One region of the Idiomarina sp. PL1-037 genome, then DNA from elsewhere that is predicted to be linked to it. Evidence: predicted binding sites of a transcription regulator. Region 1 holds the regulator's gene; the other holds the start of a gene.
The links. Region 1 encodes FliA, which starts transcription of late flagellar genes. Its sites were predicted from a motif close to CTAAAGNTNNNNNNNNNNNNGCCGATA; they were not measured.

Region 1 (14,923 bases):
ATTCAAAGTAATTAGATATTGATAATCTAAATTCTCTTCCAGCTCCGGAGTACATTTTTCGGGCATTACCCAACGAGCCGTATCAACCACCTGCAGTTTATTGTCACGCTCGGTCATAATACCCCGGAACCAATCAGGTTTTCCCATCAGCGGACTAATTTTGCCCAGTTGATGGATACCTCCCAGGCTTTTTAGCGGCACCGCAAGGGTTAAACCTGCCACTTTAAAAAATAAAGCCTGAAAGTCCTGTTCCATATACTCTGACATCGCATCAGGGAGTGCCTCCGGTGGTGGCTCAGAAACCTCAGTTTCCACTTCTGCCTGGGTGTCAGTATGTACTTCCGTGTCAATATTTGTCTCAGCAGTTGTCAGGTTAACAGTCTCTACTGCAATTTCTGTCTCTGTAACCGTTTCAACCTCTGGCTCTTTATAGCTATCGTCCGCTTTTGCAGAAACTAAAGGTAATAAATCCTGTTCACGGTTTAAGCTAACTGTTTCTTCCTCAGCAACCGCCTGAATTTTAGGTGCTGCTTGCTCTAGCAGTCGTTTAACCGGTTCATTATCAAACTCAACCGTTTCTTCCTCAAGCAATAAAGCATTGAGGTATTCTGCCATAGCAGCTTCACTGCGGTCGCGTTTAGTCGTCATAAATCAACGCTCTTCCAACTGCTTCAAATTAGTTAATAGTGACTGGTAAGCCAGCACCCCCCGCGATTTCGGTGCATAAGCAGAAGGCGTTAGCTGCTCATTAGAGGCATCGCGGAATTTCGTATCTATTGGGATCATGCCATTCCAGACCGAGCGACCATAACGTGCAATGAGTTTCTTATACGTTTGCAAAGACGCATTGGTTCGCTTGTCATAAAGTGTCGGGATAATAGTATAAGCGTAATTCTCACCGCGAGACTTATGTATTAGCGTTAAGGTTCGCATCATGCGCTCTAAGCCCTTTAGCGCTAAAAACTCGGTTTGAACCGGAATCAATACTCTCTGGCAACAGGCTAAAGCGTTGACCATAAGAACCCCCAGTACCGGTGGCACATCAATAAGCACATAATCGAAGTCGTCAGCAACCATTGCCAGGCCACGTTTTAAGACCAGGCCCATACCACCCTGAGTGCCGAGTTTACGGTCCAGCGTGGCCAGCGCCATAGTAGCAGGCATAACGCTCAGGTGCTTAAATTGAGTAGGCAAAATACTGCGGCGTATCAAGTCTGCGGTTACGGCTTTACCGGCACTGAAAACATCAAAGGAACCGGACTCAAGCGATTCCGAATCAATACCAAAATAATAGGTTAATGACGCATGGGGGTCGGTATCAATACAAAGCACTCGTTTCCCCTGTTCAGCCAATAGGCCTGCCAGTGCAACGGTTGTGGTGGTCTTTCCGACCCCGCCTTTTTGATTAGCTACCGTCCATACGATCATTCACTCATCCTGCTATAAGCCGCTGTAACCGACTTCTTTCATAATGGCCTTGGCCATTCCTTCGAGGCCGATGCTGCGGGTTGAAATGCCCGCCTGGGCAACCGCCTGAGGCATCCCGTACACAACACAGCTAGCCTGATCCTGAGCCCAGATAGTCGCGCCCTGGTCTTTCAGCATACGTGAGCCGTCACGGCCATCAGCACCCATGCCGGTTAAAATGACGCCAAGTACTTTACCCATATAGGTTTTTGACATACTGGCAAAGGTTAAATCTACACTCGGCTTATAAGTAATGCGTCCACTGGTATCGTCTTTTACCCTTAAACGTGCACTACCAGGCCTGCCTTCGACCATAAGTTGTTTTCCGCCCGGCGCTAAATAAGCTGTCCCGGCTCTGAGTACATCACCGTCTTCTGCTTCTTTCACATTAATCTGACACAAACCATTCAGACGCTGTGCAAAAGCTTTTGTGAACGCTGCAGGCATATGCTGAACCATAACAATAGGGTAAGGGAAATTGCCAGGTAATTGGGTAAGTACTTTTTGCAGTGCAACAGGGCCACCGGTCGACGTTCCTATCGCCAGTAGTTGATAAGCCCGGTTTATTGTTAATGTGCCAGCCGAAGTCGCAGTCTGCGCGTCACTTTCACGCTGACTTTGCAGTTCATTATTGCGTTGCCGAATACGATCCAGCGCTGTAGTGGGCTCTGACGGACGCTCTGGTTGCTTCGCAACGGGCGCCGGTGTTGATGGCCGCGACGTTGTTCTGCTTACCGGCTGCCGGGCAATCGCTATAACGCGATCCTGCAGAGTTTTTACTGCTTCGTCGCGGTTACGGGCGATATCTTCAAATTTCTTCGGCAGAAAGTCTGCGGCACCGGCCTCGAGTGCGTTCAGCGTTGCCGTCGCTCCCTCATGAGTCAGCGAGCTGAACATCAAAATAGGACAAGGGTTGCTGCTCATAATGGCTTTTACAGCATCGATGCCGTTCATTACCGGCATTTCAATATCCATAGTAATAACGTCCGGCTTCAGGATCCGGCTTTGTTCTACCGCTTCTTCGCCATTATTCGCACTACCAATCACTTTAATGTTGGTATTGCTTTCTAAAATCTCAGTCACCCGGCGTCTAAAAAACGCCGAGTCGTCTACCACGAGAACTTTTACAGTCATGAACGGCTTATCCCGTTATCTTTTAGCGTAATACTTGAGCATGCTGGGCACATCAACTATCAGAGCAATACCACCGTCGCTGGTGATTGTTGCCCCAGCCATTCCCGGCGTACCCTGCAGTAACTTATCCAATGGTTTAATAACCACTTCTTCCTGACCAATCAATGCGTTCACCACAAAGCCTACTTGTTGGTTGCCTATTTGCACTACCACTACATGGCCTTGTTCTTTACGACTGGAGCCATCATGGTTACGAACTAGCCATTTTTCTAGGAAGAACAGCGGAATAGCACGGTTACGTACAATTAGGGTTAACTGGCCGTCTACGGTATTGGTACGCTTCATATCCAGGTCGATAATTTCACTGACAACAGCAAGCGGCAAAGCAAACGTCTGATCTCTTACGGCGACCATTAGCGTCGGCAATATTGCCAAAGTCAGCGGCACTTTAATCAAGAGCTCCGTGCCTTTACCTAGCTCTGAGTTAATTTTAACGCTACCGTTGAGTTGGCTGATTTTGGTCTTAACCACATCCATGCCAACGCCACGACCGGAAATATCCGAAACTTGGTCTTTGGTAGAGAAACCAGCCGCGAAAATCAAGTTATAAGCATCTTCATCGCTTAAACGGGCAGCAGAGTCTGCGTCCATAATGCCTTTTTTAACGGCAATGCCTCTCAGTTTTTCAGCGTCCATACCGGCACCATCGTCTTTAATCGACAGCATAATATGGTCGCCTTCCTGAGACGCCGACAAGGTGACAGTTCCCGACCGGGATTTACCATTCGCTTCACGCTCATCCGGCATTTCAATACCATGGTCAACAGAATTACGGACCAAATGCACCAAAGGATCGGCCAACGCCTCAACTAAATTTTTATCTAAATCGGTGTCTTCACCGTACATTTCAAGGTTGATTTCTTTCTTAAGGCTACGAGCCAAGTCACGAACAACCCGCGGGAAACGACCGAACACTTTCTTAATTGGCTGCATCCGGGTTTTCATCACCGCGCCCTGTAAGTCACCAGTGACAACATCCAGGTTCGAAATAGCTTTGCCCATTTCAGCACTGTCTGACTCATCAGAGTTACTCAGGCTCAACAGACGATTTCTAACCAATACCAGCTCGCCGACCATATTCATAATTTCGTCTAAGCGCTTGGTATCGACCCGGACAGTAGTTTCAACCGGAGCAGGCGCTGGTGCAGCTGGTTTTTTATCTACTGGCTGAGCCGCTGCAGGTTTCGCTTTAGGCTCTGATTTTGGCTCAGGTTTCGGTTCTGGCTTAGATGCTGGTTTTGCCGCAGGCTTTGGCTGCTCTTTTGCTTCAGGCTTTTTCGGCGCAGGCTCACTGGCTGGCTTATCACCTTTCGGTGTCGGCGCTTTGCCACTGCCATGCAAATCGTCCAGCAAGGATTCAAATTCGTCGTCTGTTATTTCGTCGTCTTTTGCAGGCTCTTTCTGCTTTTCTTGCTTTTTATCAGCACTTTGAGGGGCTTTACCACTTCCATGAAGTTCGTCCAGCAATGACTCAAATTCATCGTCTGAAATTTCATCACTGTCTTCATTTACCTCAGGTTTAGAAGCCGCTGGCTTATCTTCTTTTCCGGGACCTTTGCCTTCACCGTGCAACTCGTCTAGCAAAGCTTCAAACTCATCATCCTGGATTTCGTCAATACTCTCGCTGCTATTTTCCTCTTCTACGGGTTCTGGCTCCGGGGCTGTTTCTGCGGCAGGTTCATCTTTTGGAACCTCTATAGGCGCTTCGTCCTCAGATTCTGGTTCACTTAACTTATGCAATAATTCCAGTAGCTCTGGTGAAGCAGCTTCAGGTTCTTCTTTGGCGCGCACCTGCGCGAACTGAGTGTTGATAGTATCCAGAGACTGAAGAATCACATCCATCAGGTCGGAATTGACCGTACGTTGGCCATTACGCAGGGTATCGAATACGTTTTCCGCACCATGACAGGTATCGACTAAAGCCCCTAACGACAGGAACCCTGCACCACCTTTAACCGTATGAAAGCCACGGAAAATAGCGTTCAACAGGTCTTTATTTTGCGGATCATTTTCCAGTTCAACTAGCTGCTCAGACAGTTGTTCGAGGATCTCTCCAGCCTCGATCAAAAAATCCTGCAGAATGTCTTCGTCCATATCAAAGCTCATGCGACTGATGCTCCTAGAAACCTAAACTGGACAACAAATCGTCCACTTCGTCTTGTCCGCCAACCACGTCATCGCGTTGATCAGCATCGATAATTGGGCCTTCTGCATGGGCAGCATCATTCTTAGGCGCAGCCCCTGCTTTTTCCGCGTTACGACGTTCTTCTTCTTTACCAAATATCTTCAGTAACTCAATCAGGTTCTTTTCAACGTCTTCGACCAATTGAATAACCCGGCGAATAACTTGCCCGGTAATATCCTGAAAATCTTGCGCCATAAGCACTTCAGTCATTAACCCGTGCACTTGAGGCATGTTTTCGCCACAGCGCTTAAGTACGTCATCGACCTCATGACATAAAGACTTGAATTCATTTAACTGAATATCGTTGCTCATTAACCGATTCCAGGCCGGCATCACTTTCTCGACACGGTTATGCATATCGTCTGCAAGTGGCAGACAGGCCTCTACCGCATCCATAGTGCGGTTCGCGGCGTCTTCCGTTTTTTCAATGACATACAGCAGGCGGTTTTGCGCATCCGGAAGATCATCCTGCGTCATTTGCACAATGCGAGGGTCAACCTGAAAATCTTGGAGCGCTTCGTGGAGGTCTCGTGTCAACTGGCCTACAGAGGTGAACAACTTGTCATTACGACGGTTGTAAACATCTTCCAGTAATTGGTTAGCCTGCTGTTGTTTCCCGTCTTCAAGCAAGGCTACGAGTTCCTTGGCTTGATCCAGAGAAATATCATGGGCGTTATCAGACATAGTCGTTCGCCCTTTAGCTGATTCGTTCGAAAATCTTGTCGAGCTTTTCTTTCAACGTTACGGCTGTAAATGGTTTTACAATGTAACCGTTTACTCCAGCTTGAGCTGCCATAATGATCTGCTCTCGTTTGGCTTCCGCCGTTACCATTAACACCGGTAAATGCGCAAGGTTATCGTCCTTGCGAATTTCACGCAGCAAGTCGATTCCCTGCATACCGGGCATATTCCAGTCGGTTACGACAAAGTCGAAATCACCGTTCTGCAACATGGGCAATGCGGTATTACCGTCATCTGCTTCCTGTATATTAGTAAAGCCAAGATCACGAAGTAAGTTCTTAATGATTCGTCTCATTGTAGAAAAGTCGTCCACAACGAGAATTTTCATGTTTTTATCCAAAGCACCCTCCACTGAGGCTCTCGATTACAACCAAAGTTTATTCAACCCAATTTTGCATTCGCGACTTCAGTCGCAACATTGCCTGACTGTGAATTTGACTGACTCGTGATTCACTCACGCTCAGCACTTCACCTATCTCTTTTAAATTCAATTCTTCGTCATAATACAACGAAAGCACCAAAGCTTCACGTTCTGGTAACGAAGAGATTGTGGAGACCAACGCTTTATGAAACGCCGCGTTCTCAACATCTTTTTGTGGCTCATAGGGTGAACCCGTTACCTGCTCTGGCATGATAGCATCTTCTGATACACCAAGATCTTCAATACCAACAATTCGTCCCGTGCTGACATCCCGCAAAATATTGTGGTATTCATCCATACCCATATTCAGCTTTGCGGCCACTTCCGTATCTTTTGCATCGCGTCCGGTTTCATTTTCAACCTGCCGAATGGCTTCCAATACACGCCGATGATTACGATGAACCGAGCGCGGAGCCCAGTCACCACGGCGAATTTCATCCAGCATCGCACCACGAATGCGAATGCCGGCAAAGGTTTCGAAACTGGCGCCCTTACTGTTGTCAAAGTTACGCGCAGCTTCTAATAAGCCAATCATGCCCGCCTGGATCAAGTCATCCACTTGCACACTGGCTGGAAGTCTCGCCATCATGTGGTGTGCAATACGCTTAACCAGCCCGGTATGCTGCTCAATAATAGCATTCCGGTTGTCAGCAGTGGCAGCATAAACGGCAGCTTTATTCATTGGCAACATCCCGCTTACTATCGTTATCGGCAGAAGTTATCAATTGTTCAAGAAAAAATTCTAAATGCCCGCCGGCTTGAGCCGGAACAGGCCAGTCAATGGCTTTCTTAGCCAACGCTTTTATCGCCAAAGAGGCCGGTGATCTTGGGTAAGCTAAAACCATAGGTTGTTGTTTTCTAACAGCCAAGCGCAAATTATCATCAAAAGGTATAATTGCTGAAAGTTCTAAAGCGACATCTAAAAACCGGTCGGTTACTTTCGTTAATTTATTGAACAATACTTGTCCGTCGCGCAGATTTCTTACCATATTAGCAACCACCTTGAACTTAAACAGGCCTTGCTCGCGGCTTAACACTTTTATCAGTGCGTATGCATCGGTAATTGATGTCGGTTCGTCACAAACCACGAGTAAAACATCCTGCGACGCCCTGGCAAAGCTGACAACGGTATTACCAATACCCGCTGCGGTATCAACAATTAATACATCATAGCTTCCCTGAAGCTGACTGAAAGCTCTTATTAAGCCGGCATGCTCCGACTCACTCAAGTCGACCATAGAGCGCGTGCCCGATGTCGCCGGAACAATTTTGATTCCTGCCGGGCCTTCAATCAGAATATCTTCTAACTCGCACTGCCCACTCAGCACATGAGAAAGGTTGCGCTCAACCCGCAGGCCCAACATAACATCGACGTTAGCCAAACCTAAGTCAGCATCCAACACTAGTACTCGTTTGCCCTGCTTAGCCATTGCGATAGCCATATTCAACGACACGTTAGTTTTCCCAACGCCGCCTTTACCACCAGTTACCGCAATAACTTTTATTTTCGATTGTTTCATTCTTCGCAGACCGCTTGCTTGATCCATCGGGCGTATCTCTTTTCTGACTAAATTGATAACAGCTTTATATTATATTGGCTCATTCAGCGAGAAAACGCCTCATTCCAGTACGATTTTGGCACGTCTGACACTGAGGAACAAATGCTTTTATCAAGCAGGCGCTCAGCCTCGGCAACCATAAAGTTGGCATCTGCTACCCGAATGTCTTCAGGTACTTGTTGACCATTTGTTAAGTAGCCAACTGGTAAGCCATGTTCTATTGCTACACTGATACTCTCACCTAAACTTAAGCATTCGTCCAGCTTAGTAAAAATACAACCAGACAAAGGCAGCGCTTTAAATTGCTTAACAGCATCCATCAGCACCTGGCTTTGTGATGTTGCCGACAACACCAGATACGGGCGAATACGAAGCCGTGAATTCTGAATTAACTGACTTAACTGTTCGTTCAAACGCTTATCGCGCTGACCCATGCCTGCCGTATCAATCAAAATGAGACTTTTTTGACGTAGCGCAAGTAATGCATCTGCCAGTTCCTGTGCATTTTTTGCCACTTTGACCGGACATCCTATTATACGGCCATAGGTTTGTAATTGTTCACTGGCACCAATACGAAAAGTGTCGGTGGTAATTAAAGCCACTTTATCGGCACCATGGCGTTGCGCATAACGAGCCGCCAATTTTGCAATCGTCGTGGTTTTACCAACACCCGTGGGGCCAACTAAAGCCACTGCACCACCGCGTGTCAAAATATCGTCAGAAGTGGTATTCAGCTGTCCCTCTAATAAATGCAGCGTCTGTTCCCAGACCTCATCATCTGATCCGCCTTCGGGAATAAAACACGCAATCTGATCCGCAACTCGTTCGCTCAAGCCCATATCCATTAACCGATTCATCAGCATAGAGCGGGTTGGCTCTTCACGATCCATTTCTTGCTTCATCAAGCCGCTCAACTGGTGTTCCAGCAATTGGCGAATACCGTTGACCTGAGAGCGCAGCTCAGCAATGGCCTGGGAGTCGTCCGCTGCTGGTGCATTTACTTGCTCAGGAAAAATATCGTCGCTTAACTGAGTATCAGCGAAGGCTTGTGGTTCGGCTTCCGGTTCTGGCCGTTGTGACGGTTCAGTAACCGCTTGCGCAGCGCTGCGTTGTGCGGGCTGTTCAGCCTGAGCCTGACGTTGCAATAATTCTTGCAAAGATTCGGCCGGCACTTCTGGCGTTTTTGACGCGGCAGGCTCATTCGGTGCTTGCTCAGCCATTGGCTGTGCCTGCTGGGCATCGGGGTCAATGGCTGCAACCAGCTCAATACCACCGTTTACTTTCTTATTGGACAGGATAATCGCATCCGGACCTAAAGTTTCTTTAACCTGTTGTAAACCACGGCGCATATCTTCGGCAAAAAAGCGTTTAATCTTCACAAGCGACTCCCGTTACTCTTGCGTGGTGGTTTATTCACCACCGTTTTGTTGTCCACCAATTGAGCTGACAATGCGAATTTGTTTATCATCCGGTACTTCCTGATAGGACAACACGCGCATACCATCGGTAGCGTGACGCGCAAAACGCGCCATGGTTGACCGTAGAAGCCCCGAAGTCAGCAGTACTGAAGGTTCACCATTCATTTCCTGCTGCTGATGCACTTCGCGTAATGACTGTTGCAGGCGTTCGGCCAAACCCGGTTCGATTCCGGCGCCTTGCTGATTTCCGTCATTACCAGCCATTTGCAATGACTGATGCAACATCTGTTCCAACTCTGGCGCCAAAGTTATGACAGGCAATTCTGCGGCTCCCTCAGCAATGTCCTGAACAATTAAGCGACGCAGTGAAATTCTGACTGCAGCTGTCAGTACTTCAGGATCCTGACTGCGACCGGCGTACTCAACTAAAGTTTGCACGATGGTACGCATATCCCGAATAGCGATACCTTCATCCAATAAGTTCTGCAGTACTTTGACAAAGTTACCCAGCGACAATAAATCCGGAATTAACCCCTCGATCAACTTAGGATGTGTGCGACCGAGACGATCCAGCAATTCTTGTGCTTCTTCGTGACCCAGCAACTGAGATGCATGATTGGTTACAATCTGACTTAAGTGCGTAGCGACTACGGTTGCCGCGTCAACCACGGTGTAACCCAGTGTTTGTGCATGTTCGCGCTGTTCTGGCCGGATCCAGACCGCATCCAGCCCAAAGGCCGGGTCTTTTGTCTTCTCACCCTCCAGCTCACCGAATACCTGCCCCGGGTTAATCGCCATCTCCCAGTCATGACGAATTTCAGCTTCACCCATGGTTACGCCCATAAGGGTAATGCGGTAACTGTTGGGGCCTAAATCGAGGTTGTCTCTGATATGAACAGCTGGCACGAGAAAACCAAATTCCTGAGACTGCTTCTTACGTACACCTTTAATGCGTGAAAGCAATTCACCGCCCTGCTGCTTATCCACCAATGGAATTAGGCGATAGCCAACTTCCAGACCAATAGTGTCTACATGGCGAACGTCGTCCCAGCTGAGCTCTTTTTGTTGCGCCTGCTGAACTTGCTGTTCCTGTTCTTTTTCAACCAGCTCGCCTTCTTCAGTCTTGGTTTTTTTAAGTTTAAAGTAAGCTGCGCCGGCTAACACGCCCGACATGCTTAAAAAGGCAAAGTGCGGCATACCGGGAATAACGCCCATAGCAAACAATACCGCGCTGGTAATGACCAAAACCTTTGGGTTATCGAGCAATTGCAGAACAACCGCATCGCCCATGTCCTGGCTGTTATTTTCACGAGTAATGATAATGGCAGTCGCAACTGACAGTAACAATGATGGAATTTGCGCAACCAGGCCGTCGCCAATGGTTAATAGCGTATAAACCTCAACAGCCTCATTGAATGTGAGTCCGTATTGGATCATACCAATGAGCAGCCCGCCGATAATGTTGATAAAGAGGATTAAAATACCGGCTATAGCATCGCCTTTTACGAACTTACTGGCACCGTCCATAGAGCCGTAGAAATCGGCCTCACGGGTTACATCGCTGCGTCGTGCTTTGGCTTCTTCCTGGTTGATTAGTCCCGCGTTAAGGTCAGCGTCAATCGCCATTTGTTTACCAGGCATGGCGTCAAGGGTGAAGCGAGCGGTTACTTCTGAAATACGACCGGCACCCTTAGTAATAACCACAAAGTTAATAATAACCAGAATGGCGAACACCACCAGACCAACAGTGTAGTTACCCCCTATGACCACGCTACCAAAGGCTTCAATAACAGAACCTGCAGCACCGGGCCCGTTATGTCCTTCTAATAAAACAATACGCGTAGAGGCAACGTTAAGGCTTAAGCGTAGTACCGTAGCAATAAGCAATACGGTAGGAAAGGCGGCGAAATCCAGCGGACGTTGGGTATAAACAGCCACCAGCATAACCACCAGTGACAAAGTAATTGAAAATGAAAAGAGAACATCCAGCACCACAGCCGGAATTGGCAAAACAATCATCGCCAGAATAGCCATAATGGCCAACGGCGTTCCAAAACCTTTGATAAGGTGCGCATTGTTTTGCGTGAAATTTCTTAAATTTACTAACTTTTCGGCACCGCTCGCCATACGTCTTCCTGTTGCGTCAAAAAGTTGAACCTGGGATGTTTTATTCAAGAATCGAGCCAGCTTTCATTTTATTCGGAGGTTATCTTACATTCGTTTCAGTTGGGGCTTACAGACAAAGCTTAAGCAGCTTCTATACTCGTTGCTCTTTTTCAAAATAATGTGTGTTTATGCGCGGTTACTCTCTTATCGAATTGGTCGTAGCATTGGCTGTTAGTGCGGTGCTTGGCGCTTCGGCCCTGCCAATATTTACTCAGCAGACAGAGTCTTTATTGCTTCAAAAAGAAGCTGGCCGCTGGCTGTCTTATTTGCAGTTGGTAAAAGCCAAGTCCATAGCAAATAAGGAATCTATTGAAGTCGACTTAGTCACATTCAGCAATGACTCAGAAGCCTCAGGTATTCAAACCGGATACACTTACAGTTCTTCCGCGTCGCTTACTTTTTATGGAGAGTCAGCTGCCGCGACACCGGGGCATATCAGGCTAATAGGCAAAAGCAGACAGGTAAAAGTCATCATCAGCAGTATCGGTCGTATTCGACTATGCCTAAGTGAGGGTAATTCACTTCCGGGAATCCCCTCATGTTAATGACTTCTGAGCGCGGCAGTAGCTTGGTAGAAGTTCTTATAGCCTCTGCTATTGGCGCGATAGTTGCTCTGGCGGCGCAGCAACAAATGCAATGGCAAACAGGAGTGCAACACCGCAAGCTAATGCAGGTCAATTTACTCTTAAGTGCTCAGTCAGTTGCAAATCAGTTTTTTGAAACCTTAAAAAATACAGCCGCAACGCAAATTTCGAACCCTCAGGGCAGTTGCTATTTGTTTCCTCAGCAAAACGGAGGCTCGGTTGGCTTTCGAGTCAGGAATGAACAACTACAGCATAACTCAATGACTCTCGACTGCGCCGGGTATGGCTGGCAGTCCCTTACCGATAAGTCTCAATTCAAAGTCACGCAATTTACTGCTGACTCTTACTCTCCGGAATCCGGTAGTGGGTTATCAAAACTCTTTATAGCTTTTACCGTTACCAGCAATGCACAGACACATGTTTTCAAACGAACAATCACTCCTCTGGTTAACTAAATGGAGCTTATTATGAACGCGAAAGGATTCGCTCTGATACTCACCTTAGTAACACTTATAAGTTTAAGCTCAGCCAGTTTAGCTGCACTGCTCTTCTACGCGCAAATGATAGAAGCTCAGCAACATCATCAGTGGCAACAGCTTTCTCAGCAACTTCAGAAAGACTTAGAAGCAGAGCGCGGGGCTTATGAACAGGCACAAGAATAAAGGCTTTTCTCTGGTTGAAGTTTTGGCCGGAGCTGCCCTGGTGGCGCTCTGGTCCGTGAGCAGTCTGCAGCTTTTACAAGCTGGGCTATCGGCGATTGATCATGCCCATACAAAAGCAAAGGCGGTGGAGGTTTTGATGACTTATTTAAGTGAGGCTCAACAAGCGTGGGCTAAAGGTAATAACCCAGAACTATCGAGGAAAGCCGGGCAACTTCATTTAACAGCAGAACTCACTTCTATTGACCAGTTTAACGCTACCAGCAAAGTCACAGTGTCCTGGGGAAAAGATAACGAACTGATCCAAACATTCTGGCTTTCCCGATAAACCGTCTAGCTCACCGGGTGCGGTCTTAGCTCCGGTGGAATTGAAAAGGTAATATTCTCTTCGCGGCCACTGAGTTCAACTGCGGTTTTGCCGCCCCATTCCTGCAGCTTAGCAATCACTTCTTTAACCAACACTTCCGGTGCAGAGGCCCCTGCCGTTACAGCCACCTTCTCGTGACCTTTTAACCAGGTTTTATCAATACAGCTGGCGTCATCAATTAGGTATGCCGGAGTTCCCATTTTCTCGGAAAGCTCTCGTAAGCGGTTTGAATTTGAACTGTTACGCGCTCCAACCACCAACATGACATCGGCATCACTGGCTAACTCACGAACTGCGTCCTGCCGGTTTTGGGTGGCGTAGCAGATATCATCTTTACGAGGACCATTAATATCAGGAAACTTCTGACGTAAGGCTTCAATAACATCGGCCGTGTCATCAACCGATAAGGTTGTCTGACTCATATAATGAAGGTTCTTCAAGTCTTTAACTTCAAGCTTATTCACGTCTTCAGGCGATTCAACTAAGTAGATACCACCATCGGCGTTCTTATACTGACCCATGGTGCCTTCAACTTCCGGATGTCCGGCATGACCAATGAGTACACATTCGTGCCCTTTGCGACTGGCACGGGTAACTTCCATATGGACTTTGGTCACCAATGGACAAGTGGCATCAAACACCCGAAGGCCGCGATCTTTGGCTTCTTGCCTTACCGCCTGAGAAACGCCATGAGCGCTAAAAATAACAATCTGGTCATCCGGCACTTCGTGCAATTCTTCTACAAAGACCGCACCGGCCTCGCGCAATTTACTGACAACGTATTTGTTGTGAACCACTTCGTGACGCACGTAAATTGGCGGCTCAAAGATTTCTAAAGCCCGCTCAACAATGGTAATAGCGCGATCAACTCCGGCACAAAAACCACGTGGGTTCGCCAACAAAATTTGCATCATTTCCTCCTGCGTTCAGCCTGATTCAGTAACCACTCACGGCTCAACGCTGATAATTTCTACTTCAAAAATCACTGTTTGTCCGGCCAACGGGTGATTAAAGTCGATGGTCACTGTTGGACCTTCAATTTTACGAACAATTCCCGGTAAATCAGTACCATCCGGTTGAGTAAAAGCCAGAATAGCGCCAACTTCCGGTTTGGTTTCGTCGCTAAACTTTGCCGAATCAACATAATAATAGTTGTCCGGGTTGGGTTCACCAAAAGCGTCTTTAGGCTCTAGCGTGAACTTGCGTTCCGCCCCTTCGCGCAACCCCACAAGGCACGCTTCAAAGTTTTCGGTCAAGTTGCCATCACCCATCCGAAACTTTGCGGGCTTACCTGACATTTTGGTGCTGTCTGCAACTGAATCATCGGACAACTTAATAGTGAAGTGCATCACCACTTCCCGTCCGTGCTCTATAGGTAAACGACTCAAATAAAACTCCTTACTGCCCTTGACCGTTCTCGGCTTTGTCCCGACGGTTATCAAAAAAAGCTTCCAATAACATGAGTGCGGCACCAATAGTAATAGCCATGTCGGCTACGTTAAAGGCCGGCCAGTGCCACCCCTGATAATGAACATCAAAAAAGTCGATGACATAACCATACATTAACCGGTCAGCTACGTTACCAATAGCCCCGGCCATAATCAGAGAAAAGGCTAAATTCTGGCGCCATAAACCCACCGGGTTGCGGCGCATCCAAATGAGCAGCACCACGCTGATAGCGATAGCAATGGCGGTAAAGAACCAACGCTGCCAACCGCCGCCGTCACTTAAAAAACTAAATGCGGCACCATAGTTATGTACATAGGTGAAGTTAAACAAGCCTTCAATAACAACTCGGCTTTCATAAAGCTCAAACTCACCCGCGACCCAAATCTTCGTAATTTGATCAATAACTACCAGCAACAACGTCAGCCACAAAAAGCGTAGCCCGGTTGCGCGGTTAGTCTGGTCAGCAAAATCAGGCAAAACGACGCTCCTCACCTTCACCTTCAATATTAGTCACACAACGCTGGCATAAATCGGCATGGCTTTCTAATGTGCCCACCTCTTTGCGATGGTGCCAGCAACGCTCACACTTCTTGTATTCAGATTTTGTCACACTAACGGCCAAAGCCATTTTCTCCGCTTTAACGGCGTCAGCAGGCGCGTCGCTAATAGAGGCCACTTGCGCTTCCGATGTCAGCAGTGCAAAGCGCAACTCT
Region 2 (14,923 bases), 1.3 Mb from region 1:
ACTTATTTGGTGGCTGGCTGGGGGCTCGTTGGGGGCTCAATCGCACCATGAACATTGGGCTCGGTATACAGATTGTGGCGCTTGCCATGCTGCTTGTACCGGGTTCTATGCTCACCGTCATTTGGGTGATGGCCGCACAGGCGTTGTCTGGCATTGCCAAAGACCTCAATAAAATGAGCGCCAAAAGCACCATTAAACTGCTGGTGCCGGACGACAAACAAGGCCAGCTATATAAGTGGGTCGCCATACTAACCGGTTCAAAAAACACCTTAAAAGGCGTTGGCTTTTTCCTTGGTGGCTTGTTGCTTACCTTAATTGGCTTCCAGGGTGCCGTGCTCTCCATGGCGGTTATGCTCAGCCTGGTCTGGGTAGCCAGTTTAATTTTCCTGAAAAAAGAGTCGGGTAAGGCCAAATTCAAGCCTAAGTTTAAGGACATTTTATCGAAAAGCCGACCTATCAATATTTTATCGGGCGCTCGCTTTTTACTCTTTGGTGCCCGCGACGTCTGGTTTGTGGTTGCCTTACCCGTGTTCTTAGCCAGCCAGCTGGACTGGAACCACTGGCAAGTCGGCAGCTTTTTGGCCTTGTGGGTTATTGGCTACGGTTTTGTGCAAAGCATTGCGCCTAAATTCACAAAAACGGGCAATGATGTACCGAAAACTCAGGCTGTTATATGGAATGCGCTACTGACTCTTAGCCCTCTAGCGCTTGCTCTGGCACTTTGGCAGGGCTTACCCGTTACCCAGAGCATTATTATTGGCTTAGGGCTGTTCGGCATTCTGTTTGCCATTAATTCGTCGTTGCACAGTTACCTTATTGTCTCTTACTCACGCGCCGACGGTGTGTCTTTGGACGTAGGCTTTTACTACATGGCCAACGCCGCCGGGCGTCTATTGGGTACCGTTTTATCCGGTTGGGTGTATCAGCAATGGGGCCTGGTTGCTTGCCTAATGATATCAACGCTGTTATTGCTATTATCCACAGCCGCTATTAGTTTTTTACCAGCGCGGGATTCAGTTAAGGAGGAACCACAATGAAATATTTAGTGTTTTTAGGCACGGTACGTGACAGCACTCCACCCAAACCAGCCAGGTTGGGCGAACGTGTAGCAAAGGCCTGCGTTAATTACCTGGAGCAAAGCTTCGATAACGCAGAAGTCGAACTTATTGACCCTTTAGATTACTCATTTGACGATGTTTTTAAGCCACATTTTTCATACCATGAAAAAGACGTTCCCGAGCAATTGGACGCCCTGGCTAAAAAAATAGAAGCCGCCGATGCTTACGTGGTGGTCAGCCCTGAGTACAACCACTCCATGAGTCCTGCCTTAGCAAATTTACTGAACCACTTCGGTGCGTCGTTGTACTCTTATAAACCCAGTGCCATTGTGACTTACTCAGCTGGTCAGTGGGGCGGCGTTCGCGCGGCGGTTAATATGCGTACCTTCTTGTCTGAATTAGGCTGCCTGCCGGTATCCGCTATGATCCACGTGCCTAAAGCGCAAACCGTGTTTGAGGAAAACGGCAAATTCACTCAGGAGGTTGAAGACACTGAGCGCTGGATCCAATATTTCGGCCGCACTCTGAATCAGTTATTCTGGTGGGCCGAGGCGGCACAAAAGCAACGCGAAGCGCTGAACCCGCGCAAGCTGGTCAGCGATTTTAAAAGTGACCCGTCACAACGCAATGCACCAGACAGCAACCGAAAATAATTTTTTCGGTTGTAGTTGGCACATTTTATGCTAAAATTCGCGCTCTTTTTTTGACCAGCCTCAAACTATAAGGAGCCACCTACGTGCTGACGCGTATTACGCCACCCTAGCCGTCACTTTCCTGTCACAGGTGCGCAGTAGGCTGTTCACTGCTTTTCTGGCCATTCCGGCCGCTTTATATTTACTATTAAAATTTGGTGTTATCTATCTATGTTGAAGTCTATCCAGCAGAACTGGTTTTCTAATATACGTGGTGATTTGTTGTCAGGTATTGTGGTCGCTTTAGCGCTTATTCCTGAAGCCATCGCATTCTCTATCATCGCCGGCGTTGACCCTAAAGTGGGCCTCTATGCCTCTTTCTGTATTGCCGTTGTTATTGCCTTTACCGGCGGTCGTCCGGGGATGATATCTGCCGCAACCGGTGCTATGGCGTTACTTATGGCGTCGCTGGTCAAAGAGCATGGGCTTGAGTACTTGCTAGCGGCCACCCTACTGACCGGGTTGCTGCAAATTGCTGCCGGCTACCTTAAACTGGACGAACTGATGCGCTTTGTCTCGCGTTCGGTGGTCACCGGTTTCGTAAATGCTCTGGCCATTCTTATTTTTATGGCGCAGTTGCCTGAACTGACAAACGTCACCTGGCATGTGTATGCCATGACCGTAGCTGGCCTCGCCATTATTTACGGTTTTCCTTATGTTCCCGTTATTGGGAAAATACTGCCCTCTCCGCTGATTTGTATTGTATCCCTAACTATCGTCGCCGTATTCTTAGGTTTGGATATTCGTACCGTTGGTGATATGGGTAAATTGCCGGACACCCTGCCTATTTTCCTGTGGCCTGACGTTCCATTAAACTTCGAAACCTTAGCCATTATCTTCCCTTACTCGGCAGCGCTTGCCGTAGTGGGTTTACTTGAGTCCATGATGACAGCGACTATTGTCGACGACTTAACCGATACCCCCAGCGATAAAAACCGCGAATGTAAAGGTCAGGGCGTTGCTAATATCGGCGCAGGTCTGTTAGGCGGTATGGCCGGTTGCGCTATGATTGGTCAGTCGATTATCAATGTGAAATCAGGTGGTCGCACGCGGTTGTCTACATTAGCTGCCGGTATATTCCTGCTGATTATGGTTCTGGTTCTGGACAAGCTGCTGGTACAAATTCCTATGGCGGCGCTGGTTGCCGTAATGATCATGGTCTCTATAGGTACCTTTAGCTGGAGTTCCATTAAGAACTTAAGGAAACATCCGCTGTCCACCAATATTGTCATGGTTGCAACAGTTGCGGTCGTTGTCGCAACGCATAACCTGGCTTATGGTGTATTGGTTGGTGTGCTGCTGGCCGCTATGTTCTTTGCGAACAAAATTGGACATTACCTTTACATTAAGTCGGAGATTGACTCTGACGGCATAAAACGCACTTATCGGGTCATTGGTCAGGTATTTTTCAGTTCATCTGAAAAGTTTCTTGGCGCATTTGATTTCAAAGAAGGGGTTGAGCAGGTTGTCATCGACCTCAGCCAGGCCCATTTCTGGGATATCACCGCCGTCGATGCTCTTGACCGTGCTGTAGTAAAATTCCGCCGTGAAGGTGCTGAAGTGGAAGTAATAGGGCTTAATGAAGCCAGCGCGACCATCGTTGACCGCTTTGGCGTACATGATAAACCCGACGCTGTTGATAAGCTGATGGGCGGACACTAATGGAAAAGGATTCAATAATGAAACATGTTGTTGCTTGTATTGATGGTTCTGCGTCAACTCAATCTGTTTGTGATTACGCCAGTTGGGCGGCCTTACGCTTAGAAACGCCTTTGACGCTTTTTCATGTTCTGGACGAAGCACGTTACCCGACCGAAACCAATATGACCGGAAACATCGGCTTAGGCAGCCGGGAGGCTTTGCTTGCGCAGCTAGCAGAACTTGATCAGCAACGCAGCAAGTTGGCCTTAGAACAAGGCCATCACATGTTGGAAAGTGCAAAATTGCGCGCCGCCCAAAGTGGTGTTGAACAGGTTAATTTACGCCAGCGACACGGCGACTTAGCGGAATCCTTGTTAGAAATAGAGGATTCCATGAGACTGCTTGTTATGGGTCTTCATGGCGAAGAAACTACCCGTACCAACCGTGTCGGAAGCCAACTTGAGACCGTTGTAAGAACCATGCACAGACCGATTCTGGTCGCACCTGAGGAATTTACTGAGCCTAAAAACGTGATGTTAGCATTCGACGGCAGTGATTCCTCCCGTAAAGGTATTCGCATGCTTGCGGAAAGCCCAATATTCAGAGGCCTTCCGTTACATTTGGTTATGGTCGGCGCTGATACAAACGACAGCCGCGCATCCATCGAAGCGGCCTCTAACCACTTGCGAGAGCTGGGACATGACTCGCGGTTTGAAATACGCTCGGGCGAAGTTGAGCCTGCACTTCATGCGTACCAGGAAGAGCATAATATTGATCTTCTGGTCATGGGAGCTTATGGTCATTCACGTATTCGTCAGTTTTTAGTAGGCAGCACCACAACCAGCCTGCTACAGACAACTAACTCCGCTTTATTGCTGCTACGTTAATTGCAGCAGACAAGACGATTTCAAGGAAAATAACATGACGCCAGACTGGGAAGAGTTTGACCTCGATGACCGCTTAATAGCGGTTCTTCGCGATGCCGAACTGAACAAACCAGCAAAAGTACAACAGCAAAGTATTCCTGCCGCTCTGGATGGTCGCGATCTACTTATTAGCGCACCAACCGGAACAGGTAAAACTTTGGCTTTCCTGCTGCCGGCACTGCAACATTTGCTGGATTTCCCGCGTCAGCAACCGGGACCAGCTCGTATACTGGTGCTGGCACCAACGCGCGAACTGGCTGAACAAATTCATGAGCAGGCAAAACAGTTTGAGGGCAAAACCGGATTAACCTCTGTGGTTGTTACCGGAGGCATCAACTATGGTTCGCAGCTGTCGGTATTAGAGAAGACACACGACATACTGGTAGCGACTCCTGGGCGACTTATGGATTTGCTCGAAGCCGAGCAATACAACCTGGAAGGCATTGAATGGCTCATTATTGATGAAGCCGACCGCATGCTGGATATGGGGTTTGCCGCAACAGTAAAAGAAATGGCATTGCAGGCACGTCATCGCCAGCAGTCGTTATTACTTTCGGCAACGTTAAACAGTTCTGGCGTTATTAAGTTTTCCCGCGAGTTATTAACTGAGCCCGAATACATTGATGTGCAGCCACCTAAACGTGAGCGCGGTAAAATTCTTCAATGGGCTCATTTAGCGGATACCGATGAACATAAGCGCAAACTGTTAATGAGTGTGCTTCAAACGCACCCTGGCCGGCAGTTTGTCTTTGTCAGAACGCGTGAGCGCGTGGAGCTTATTGCAAACTTTCTGCGCAGCCAGTTTGGTACCGGCCGTAAAATTGTGACGCTACGGGGTGATATGCCACAAAGCGATCGCCAGCGCATTATGAATGAGCTTAAGCAAACGACAGACATTACCTTAGTAGCTACTGATGTTGCAGCGCGAGGACTGGATGTAGACGACATTACTTTGGTAGTTAACTACGACTTACCTAAACAGGCTGACGTTTATCTACACCGTATTGGGCGCACAGCCCGTGGCGGACAAAAAGGAACGGCTATATCACTGGTAGAAGCGCACGATGCTCTATTACTGGGGCGTGTCGAGCGTTACCTGGACGCCAAACTCGACAGGCGGACAATTGAAGGATTAAAGCCTCAATATAAATTTCCATCGACTGAAAAGTCCCGGTCGAAGAAAAAAGTGAAAAAGAAAACGGATAAAAAGAAGAAGTCGCGTTAACGCGGCTTCTTGCTTAATAAATGGTGCAAAATAAAGTAAGCAACAACCCCACTGGCATCCGCTAACCAATCGTAAACATCAGCACTACGCCCGGGCGCATAAGACTGGGCTATTTCTATTAATAAGCCATAACAAACTAAAATCAGTAGCGACAGTTTAACTGACAATGCAAACGCTCTGTGAAAGGTTAGTGCCAGAACAAAGAAGATGCCAAAGTGAACCAGCTTATCCAGATGCGGAATGCTCTGAGCTCCGGCACTTGGGAATTGCCACAAAAAGAGAAAGGTGGCTGTCGATAACACAATTAAAAAAAGGGCTCTTGCCAGCATAGTTTCCTTCTCTCTTATTTAGGGCTTATAAACCGATACGTTGTTATAACCACTTTCGTGCAATAACAAGGCTTGCATCCGACTCATAATGCCTTGATCACAGAACAGCAAGTATTCCCGGCTTTGATCCAGTTCAGCAAACTGAGTGGCTAGCTTAAAAAATGGAATTTCAATAACCTCGGCTGTTACTGACAAAGGCGCTGCTTCAATTTCTTCCGCGTTTCGAATATCTATGATGGTTGTCTGGCTACTGAGTTCCGTTGTGGTATCCGGCAGTGCCAGTTCTGCGTCTGTTTGCGTCGCTATATCCTGCATGCTCAGTACGTTTGCCGCCTGAACCACCTGCTCCAGTAAATCTTTGTTAAGCTTCGCTTCTTCGGCTTCGATAACCGCCGGAATGGCTTTAACTGTGGGCTTATTAGAAATAACACCGCAATATTCAGGAATGGATTTAGCCAATGGCTCGGTGCCAATGCGCTTTGCTTCGTCCACAATTTCCTGTTTGTCTTTGGTTATTAACGGGCGTAAAACCAAAGCAGACGTAGCCTGATCAATTACCCTCAGGTTAGACAGAGTCTGGCTGGACACCTGCCCCATAGCTTCACCAGTGACCAACGCTTGCGCTTTGACATAACGAGCAACTTTATCCGCAGCCCGCAGCATTTGCCGTTTTAATACCACGCCCATCTGACCGTTATCCACGTTTGTCAGAATGTCGTCAACAATAGGGGCAAAATCAACACTGATAAACTTAATGGGGTGCGAGGAGCTGTAACGCTTCCACAAGTAATAGGCTATTTGGCGAACCGCCAGCTCGTGGGCGTCACCACCTAAATTAAAGAAGCAAAAGTGAGTTCGTGCACCGCGCCGGATAAACTCATAGGTTGCAACGCCGGAATCGAAACCACCACTTAACAATGACAGTACGGTTTCCTGAGTAGGAATGGGAAAACCACCTAAGCCGTTAATTCGTTCACCGACCAAATGCACAATCTGGTTAGTAATTTGCAGCGCAATGTCCAGGTCCGGATTAGAAAGTTTTACAGAAGTATCCGGAGCTCGCTCCAGCAAATAGCCACCCACATAACGTTCTAACTGCTGTGAATTAAACTCGTGATGACCTTTACGTTTAACCCGCACAGCAAAGCTTTTACCCGGTAAGCGCTTTAACCAGTGTTCACCAACTAATTCGGCAATCGCCTCAAAATCGGTTAGTGGCCTCTCTATAACTTCTGCAAACCAGGAAATACCGGGAGTGCTTTGTAAAATGTCATTGATTTCACTACGCACCGCCGCGTCATCACCACGAGCTGAGACTTCGATGCGATCCCACAACCATTTGACGTATATCGAGTCGTCGACCGGAGCCAGAATTTTACGCAGGTTATTGGTCAGTACTTTACCGTGACGCTTACGAACAGAACGGCTTTTTATGGTAATTTCAGCGTGCAGGCGAACAACAAACTTCATAGCAAAATCGTCAAGTCTTTAGGAAAGTGCGCAATTATACGTGTCCTGCCCGGCAGAAACCAGCGCTCAGTCGATAACATCAACGGGGTCTGATTCTGCCGCCTTACCCTGCATGACCGATATTTCAACGCGACGGTTTCGCTTACGGTTCTCTTCCGAGTTATTCGGTACCAGCGGTTTTGTGTCGGAGTACCCCATCACCACCAGCCGCTCTTCGTTAAAGTCATCCACTTTCAGCATTTCTTCTGCAACCGCAACCGCCCGCTTACTGGAAAGGTCCCAGCGTGACGAGTAAATTTCAGATACCAGGCGCTCGTTGTCGCTGTGACCCGAAATGGTCACCTCACCGGGAATATCTTTCAGTGCCCCGGCAACTTGCTGAATAATAGGCCGGAACTGCGGCTGTAAAAATGCCGAGCCCTCTGGGAATGAGCCTTGTTCGCGTATGCGAATAATAATTTGCTGCCCGTGCTGCTCAAGCTCAATCGTGCCGGCTTTAATCTCATTCTCAAGCTGTCGCTCGATACGACGCATAAGCTCCTCGGATACTTGCGTCATAGCCTCGGTGTTTTCCGCTTCGGCCTCTTTTTGGTCTTCCGCGCTGTCGGACTCCTGTCCGCCACGCTCAGTTTGCTGACCACCGGCAAAGTCAGACTCCCCCTCCTGGAACTCAAGCATCTGCTGCGTCATTTCCACGGTCTGCTGCTGGATAGTTTCAATGGGCGTTGGCTCCGGCCGTCCGGGCCGGAACTCCTGGGCAATAACACTGGTGCCTTTCGGTATGTCTTTGACTTCTATTTTATTTTGTACACCCAAAGCGTATTTCATTGAACCCGCTATTTGCTTAAACTTCAGCACGTCCATTTCGGAGAAAGCCAGCAAAAGCACGAAAAAGCACATGAGCAAAGTCATGAGATCGGCAAAGGTTGCCATCCACATAGGCAGTCCCGGGGGCGGACAGTTGCAGTCCTCTTCTTCTTCGTCTCTGACTTTCTCTGAGGCCATAACTACTCGTCCTCATCCTCATTGCCAATACGCTTAGATTCCGCTAAATAATTACGTAAAATACCTTCAATGACTCGAGGGTTCTGACCGTCCTGAATGCCTAAAATGGCGTCCAGTATCAATTGTCGGTTCAACTTTTCCTGTTCAGCACGCAACAACAGTTTATTCGCAATAGGGATGGCAATAACGTTAGCTAAAAAGGCGCCATAAAGCGTTGTTAACAAAGCAACGGCCATCGCTGGCCCTATCGCTTTAGGGTCATCCATATTAGACAGCATAGCCACCAGACCAATCAGGGTACCAATCATACCCATAGCTGGCGCTACATCGCTCAGTACTTTGAATACCCGGGCCCCTTCTTCATGGCGGGCAAAACTCATTTTTATGTCTTTCGACAAGGTTTGCCGGACAACTTCGGCATCATGGCCGTCAACCAGCATGTCTACGCCTTTACGAAAGAATTTATTCGGAATTTCTGCTTCTTCAAGCGCCAGAAACCCCCCTTTACGCGCAGAGTCGGCCATCTCAACAGCAGTATCAATAAGCTCTTGTGGATGTTCAATCTTAAAGAAAAACGCTTTAACGACCACCTTTCCCGTGCCCAGAAACTGGCTCAGAGAAAAGTTTGCTAAGGTTATAAATAATGAACCGCCGAAGACGATAAAGAACGATTGAGTCTCTAAAAACAGGGTTATGTCCCCACCCAGAACCATAGCAACGATGACAAAGCCGATGGCCCCTATAATTCCTAAGAGCGTTGCTATATCCACTCAGCCTTCCTCCCCGATTTGAGTTTTCATTTATGCTGTTGTGCTCATTCTTAAACAATCGCGTCGCGCTTACAAGCGACATCTGTTCATCTTACACAGGAATAATGAGATCATCGGCTGACATTCCGGATTCTTTATCGGATAATTAACTTTCATTCTAGTAGCAATGCAGCTCATTACAGATTTTAAGGCAGACTCAGCTATGGCAGACGAACAGAAACAGCAATCCTTTGAACAAGCTCTGGAGCAGTTAGAACAGCTGGTTAATGAACTGGAACAAGGCGACTTGCCGCTTGAACAATCGCTGAAGAAATTCGAACAAGCCATTGCCTTGTCACGGTCCAGCCAGCAGCAGTTGCAGCAAGCCGAGCAAAAAGTGACAACCTTACTGGCCGAGCAGCAATCTGGAAATGATGAAAGCAATGGAGAACTGATGTGACGATTAACTCGTTAACAGCAGAAACACGAGAACAAGTCGATACCTTCTTAAAGCAAACGCTTGCGCAGTTAACCCTGAATTCGCGTCTGAGTCAGGCAATGCAGCACGGTGTGTTAATGGGCGGAAAACGTATTCGCCCTTACCTGCTAATGAGCGTTGCCGACATTTGTGGCGCCAATAAAAATGATGCTCTGCGAGCCGCTGCCGCAGTTGAGTTGATACACGCGTATTCGTTAATTCATGACGATTTGCCAGCAATGGACGATGACGACTTACGCCGTGGTCAGCCAACTTGCCACATTGCTTACGACGAGGCGACAGCCATTTTAGCCGGAGATGCGCTACAGACACTGGCTTTTGAAGTCTTAACCGAAAGCCGTATGGAACAATTGCCCAGTGAACGGCAACTGCAATTGGTTCAGGTACTGGCTAAAGCCAGCGGTGCCCGAGGAATGTGTGCAGGTCAGGCAATCGACTTACAGGCAACAGCAAAACGTCTTACCGAAAGTGCGCTGGAGCAAATGCATTTAAGTAAAACCGGTGCATTGATAACAGCCGCCGCCACTATGGGTGTGTTGTGCGGCAATGACAATTCACAACCATGGCGGGAAAAGTTTGAGCAGTTCGCTCATTACCTGGGGCTGGCATTTCAAGTACAGGATGATATCCTCGACGTAACAGGTAACACTGAAGCTCTGGGGAAACCTCAGGGGTCAGATACCGCGTCTGAAAAGTCAACTTATGTGCGTTTGCTTGGTATAGAAGGTGCTCAGCAACGCCTGCAAAACTTACATCATAAAGCACTACAGTCGTTAAGCGATATCCCTTACAATACAGACAGACTTGAACAATTTTCCGACTTGCTGTTAAAGCGGGACCACTAACTGAATGACTCAACAATATCCGTTACTTGATAAAATTAATTCCCCCGCTGACCTGCGCCGTTTACCACGGACGCAATTGCCGGAACTGTGCGCAGAAATCAGACAGTTTTTATTAACCTCAGTGAGCCAAAGCAGCGGCCATCTGGCGTCAGGTTTAGGCACCGTAGAACTCACGGTTGCCCTGCATTATGTATATCACACACCAGAGGATAAGCTGGTTTGGGACGTTGGCCATCAGGCTTACCCACATAAAATTCTGACCGGGCGTAAACAGCGGTTGCACTCTATTCGTCAAAAAGACGGGCTTCATCCTTTCCCCTGGCGTGAAGAAAGTGAATACGATGTCCTCTCAGTCGGGCATTCAAGTACGTCTATATCAGCAGCTTTAGGAATGGCGGTTGCAGCACAAAGACAAAGCCTGCGACAGAAAGTTGTCTCTATTATCGGTGACGGTGCAATGACCGCCGGTATGGCATTTGAAGCCATGAATCATGCTGGTGATATAAAACCGGATATGCTGGTCGTACTGAACGACAATGACATGTCTATTTCAGAAAACGTTGGTGCTCTGAACCATCATTTTGCCCGCTTATTGTCAGGTCGCTTTTATACCTCATTGCGGGAAGGCAGCAAAAAATTACTCAGCCCGCTCCCTCATATTCGCCATTTTGCCAGCCGTGCCGAAGAGCACATGAAGGGCATGATGGCACCAGGTACCATTTTTGAAGAGCTGGGATTCAATTACATCGGTCCGATAGACGGTCATGATGTCGATACCCTGGTTGAAACCTTATCGAACATGCGCAGTTTAGGCGGTCCGCAATTGCTGCACATTGTGACGCAAAAAGGCAAAGGTTACCGACCTGCGGAGAAAGATCCGATTGGTTACCATGGCGTGCCAAAGTTTGATCCTGCGGAGTCTAGCCTGCCTCAGAAAGCACCAGGCATTCCCAGCTATTCTGAAATTTTTGGTCAATGGCTGTGCGATACCGCGCGTAATGACAAGTCACTCATGGCAATAACACCAGCCATGCGTGAAGGCTCTGGTATGGTGACGTTTTCACAGCAATTTCCACAACAGTACTTCGATGTTGCTATTGCTGAGCAGCACAGTGTGACTTACGCAGCGGGTCTGGCTATTTCAGGACTTAAGCCTGTTGTCGCCATTTACTCCACCTTTTTACAGCGCGGTTACGATCAGCTCATTCACGATGTCGCTTTGCAAAACCTTGATGTGCTCTTTGCCATTGACCGCGCCGGTATCGTTGGCGCAGATGGACCAACCCACCAGGGTGCCTTTGATTTAAGCTACCTGCGCTGCATACCCAATATGATAGTCATGGCCCCCAGTAATGAACAAGAGTGTCTGGACATGCTAACCACTGGCTACCAGCACAGAGGCCCGGCAGCGGTTCGTTACCCTCGTGGAGCCGGCGTTGGCCTGGAGGTTCGTCAGGGTAAAGTTATTGAGATAGGAAAAGCTCAAACCCTTACACAGGGACAGAATATTGCTTTCCTTAATTTTGGTACCCTGCTGCCTGAGGTAGAAGCCGCGGCAACCAAATTTAATGCCACCGTCGTTGATATGCGTTTCGTAAAACCTCTGGACACTGCTTGTCTGGACCAGTTAATGACAACCCATTCAGTGCTGGTAACCGTAGAGGAAAACGTCATAACAGGCGGTGCAGGCAGTGCCGTGAGCGAATACATTGCCCGTCAGGAAGCAAGCCCGAAAGTGTTAACAATAGGCTTACCGGACGAATTTATTAAACACGGTTCGCAAGGTGAAGTTCGTGCCGAACTGGGCCTGGATGCTGCAGGTATTGAACGTCAGGTGAATGACTTTACTAAGAAAAATTGAAGTATGATAAGGTCAGGTTTGCTTTAGCCAAGCAGACCTGACAACCACCAGCCTAAATGCAGTATTACTGCCGAGAAAATCCCCGCCAGCACGTCATCCATCATAATACCGTTACCGCCGCTTAGCTTTTTATCTGCCCAGCCAATTGGGCCGGGTTTCCAGATATCAAAAATGCGAAACAACACAAACGCCGCCAGCAACCAAAAAGGCTCTACAGGCAGTGCGAACATAGCGACAGCATAGCCAACTATCTCATCCCAAACTATTGAAGGGTGGTCGTGCTCACCCATGGCCTTAGCGGTATACTGACATATCCAAATACCGGCCAGCGTCATTATCACCAGAGCCAGCAGATATTCCCACCAGTTAAGTGAAGCTAATAAAAAAACGGCCGGAATTCCAATAAGGGTTCCAAAAGTACCCGGCGCTTTGGGAGCAAGACCGGAGCCAAAGCCCAACGCAAGCCAGTGTATGGGGTTACACCATGAAAGTTTCGCATGAGACATGGGCTTGCGGCTCCTTTAGCGTCTTATTTAGTGGCTTCGTTCTGTGGAAAATGATTAAAGCTGCTATAACCTTCAGCCAACAACCAGTCTTCACCATTATAGCGCAGCTGAATGTCACCGGGCTCACCGTTCGCTACGCGACCGATACACACCGGCCGGGTCTTAAGGTGCGTGGTTAATGTTTCCATACGCCCCCGATGTTCCTCGGGTAAAGTAAAGCAAAGCTCGTAGTCGTCTCCGGCGGTCAAAGCCAAAGCAAGTGCGTCATCCACCTTAAGGGTTTCGGTTAACGCCAGCGACAGGGGCAGCTTTTCCAGTTCCAGTTGCGCCTGAGTGCCGGCTTCTTTCATTAGATGTCTTAAGTCGGCCAGAAGACCGTCAGAAACATCAATGCAGGAGCTTGAGACGCCCCGCAGGCTTTGTCCTAAAGCGACCCTGGGAGTGGGGTAATGCAGTCGTTCTATTACCTGCTGCAAATGTCGTCCGGTCGCGCTCACTTTATTCTGCGTAACCTGCAAGCCCAGGCCCGCATCACCCAAAGAGCCGCTGACGTAAATCCAGTCGCCCGCCTTTGCCCCGGAACGCGGTATCGCGCTACCCGAGGGCAGCTGACCATGAGCTGTAATGGTTATTGTCAGCGGGCCTTTGGTTGTGTCGCCCCCAATTAACTGGCAGTCGTAATAACCGCAAATTTCATCCAGGCCACCACTAAATTCCTGAAGCCAGTCTTCATCCATACTAGGAAGCGTCAAGGCCAGATTAATCCAGCATGGTTGCGCCCCCATAGCTGCCAGGTCGCTTAAATTGACAGCAACACTTTTATGACCAATAGCACGGGGTGGTGTGGTCATATCAAAATGCACACCTTCTACCAACGTATCGGTAACAATGACCAGGTCATGCTCAGGCATTGGCCGGACAACAGCGCCGTCATCTCCAATGCCCATAGCAACATCGCCCCGTTTTGCGGAGCGATGAGTGAAGTATTCATTAATGAGCGAAAATTCATCGCGGGGCATAAGTTACTGCCTGGTTGGGCGGAGAGTGTCTACAGCTTTATCGAGTACACCGTTGACAAAACGATGGCTTTCGTCGGCACCAAAAGATTTAGCCAGTTCTATTGCTTCGTTAATAGCCACTTTATAAGGAACATCAACGCGTTCACGCAATTCATAAGCAGCCAACCTAAGAACCGCCAGTTCAATCGGGTCAAGCTCTTTAATCGGCCTGTCTAAAAATGGTCCCAGCGCTTCGTCCAGTGCCCGGCAATGCCCGCCAACACCACGAAGTAACTCTAAAAAGTAGTCAACGTCCACTTTGCTGGTGTCATTTTCTGTTAAAAATTGAGCCTCAATATCGCTAAAGCTATTTTGCGATAATTGCCATGAGTAAATTGCTTGCACGGCCAACTTACGGGCCTTTCTTCTTGCTGCGGGTTTCATTTGAAGTATCTCAGAGTTGTTTCAGTACATTGACCATTTCAAGCGCGCTTAATGCGGCTTCCGAGCCTTTATTTCCGGCTTTAGAGCCACTGCGCTCAATGGCTTGTTCCAGCGTATCTGTGGTAATAACGCCAAATGCGACAGGTAAATCAAACTCGGTCGCAACCCGGCCTAAACCACTATTACATTCACCGGCAACAAACTCGAAGTGTGGTGTACCACCGCGAATAACCGCACCGACCGCAATAATTGCGTCGTATTTACCAGAGCTGGCCAGACGTTTCGCTGTTACCGGCATTTCATAAGCACCAGGAACACGCACAACGGTTATATCGTCGTCCGCTACTTCACCGTAATGCTTTAATGTCTGCACAGCACCGTCTAATAAGCTTTCAACCATAAAATGGTTAAAGCGAGAAACGATAATGGCAAACTTTTTACCAGCCGCGTTTATTCCACCTTCAATTACCTGCATGAGTTTTCCTTATTAACCGTTCGTTAATTGCGCGCGATCATAGCACAATGTGGGGCTATTTGCGTGAAATTGAGTAGGAGAAATACCTTTCCTGGGCATCTAAGTCACGACCCAGCGAGCGGGCACTGCTACTTTCCAGTAGCTGCAAAGCTGTTTCGTTATTTTCTGATACCGGAAACAGCACTTGCCGCCAGGGCCAA

Region 2: pomA (flagellar motor protein PomA) is a predicted target of FliA. The motif match lies at 9,228-9,254, and genes of this name have one in related genera.

What each region holds. Positions count from the first base shown of each region.
Region 1 is NZ_CP139873.1:938,962-953,884, reverse strand. Features, by position in the region: gene U0358_RS04325 (chemotaxis protein CheW) at 1-648, opposite strand, end outside; gene U0358_RS04320 (ParA family protein) at 652-1,428, opposite strand; gene U0358_RS04315 (protein-glutamate methylesterase/protein-glutamine glutaminase) at 1,441-2,601, opposite strand; gene U0358_RS04310 (chemotaxis protein CheW) at 2,617-4,767, opposite strand; gene U0358_RS04305 (protein phosphatase CheZ) at 4,781-5,530, opposite strand; gene cheY (chemotaxis response regulator CheY) at 5,544-5,927, opposite strand; gene U0358_RS04295 (RNA polymerase sigma factor FliA) at 5,965-6,690, opposite strand; gene U0358_RS04290 (MinD/ParA family protein) at 6,683-7,555, opposite strand; gene flhF (flagellar biosynthesis GTPase FlhF) at 7,612-8,946, opposite strand; gene flhA (flagellar biosynthesis protein FlhA) at 8,977-11,112, opposite strand; gene U0358_RS04275 (prepilin-type N-terminal cleavage/methylation domain-containing protein) at 11,280-11,696, shown strand; gene U0358_RS04270 (prepilin-type N-terminal cleavage/methylation domain-containing protein) at 11,690-12,190, shown strand; gene U0358_RS04265 (Type II secretion pathway-like protein) at 12,203-12,397, shown strand; gene U0358_RS04260 (PulJ/GspJ family protein) at 12,378-12,722, shown strand; gene ispH (4-hydroxy-3-methylbut-2-enyl diphosphate reductase) at 12,728-13,672, opposite strand; gene fkpB (FKBP-type peptidyl-prolyl cis-trans isomerase) at 13,709-14,149, opposite strand; gene lspA (signal peptidase II) at 14,160-14,687, opposite strand; gene ileS (isoleucine--tRNA ligase) at 14,680-14,923, opposite strand, start outside.
Region 2 is NZ_CP139873.1:2,284,158-2,299,080, forward strand. Features, by position in the region: gene arsJ (organoarsenical effux MFS transporter ArsJ) at 1-1,037, shown strand, start outside; gene U0358_RS10815 (NADPH-dependent FMN reductase) at 1,034-1,711, shown strand; gene U0358_RS10820 (SulP family inorganic anion transporter) at 1,922-3,412, shown strand; gene U0358_RS10825 (universal stress protein) at 3,430-4,278, shown strand; gene srmB (ATP-dependent RNA helicase SrmB) at 4,313-5,542, shown strand; gene U0358_RS10835 (VanZ family protein) at 5,539-5,871, opposite strand; gene thiI (tRNA uracil 4-sulfurtransferase ThiI) at 5,890-7,341, opposite strand; gene U0358_RS10845 (flagellar motor protein MotB) at 7,408-8,346, opposite strand; gene pomA (flagellar motor protein PomA) at 8,349-9,116, opposite strand; gene U0358_RS10855 (exodeoxyribonuclease VII small subunit) at 9,319-9,555, shown strand; gene U0358_RS10860 (polyprenyl synthetase family protein) at 9,552-10,439, shown strand; gene dxs (1-deoxy-D-xylulose-5-phosphate synthase) at 10,444-12,300, shown strand; gene U0358_RS10870 (phosphatidylglycerophosphatase A family protein) at 12,324-12,806, opposite strand; gene thiL (thiamine-phosphate kinase) at 12,830-13,825, opposite strand; gene nusB (transcription antitermination factor NusB) at 13,829-14,248, opposite strand; gene ribE (6,7-dimethyl-8-ribityllumazine synthase) at 14,259-14,723, opposite strand; gene U0358_RS10890 (GNAT family N-acetyltransferase) at 14,779-14,923, opposite strand, start outside.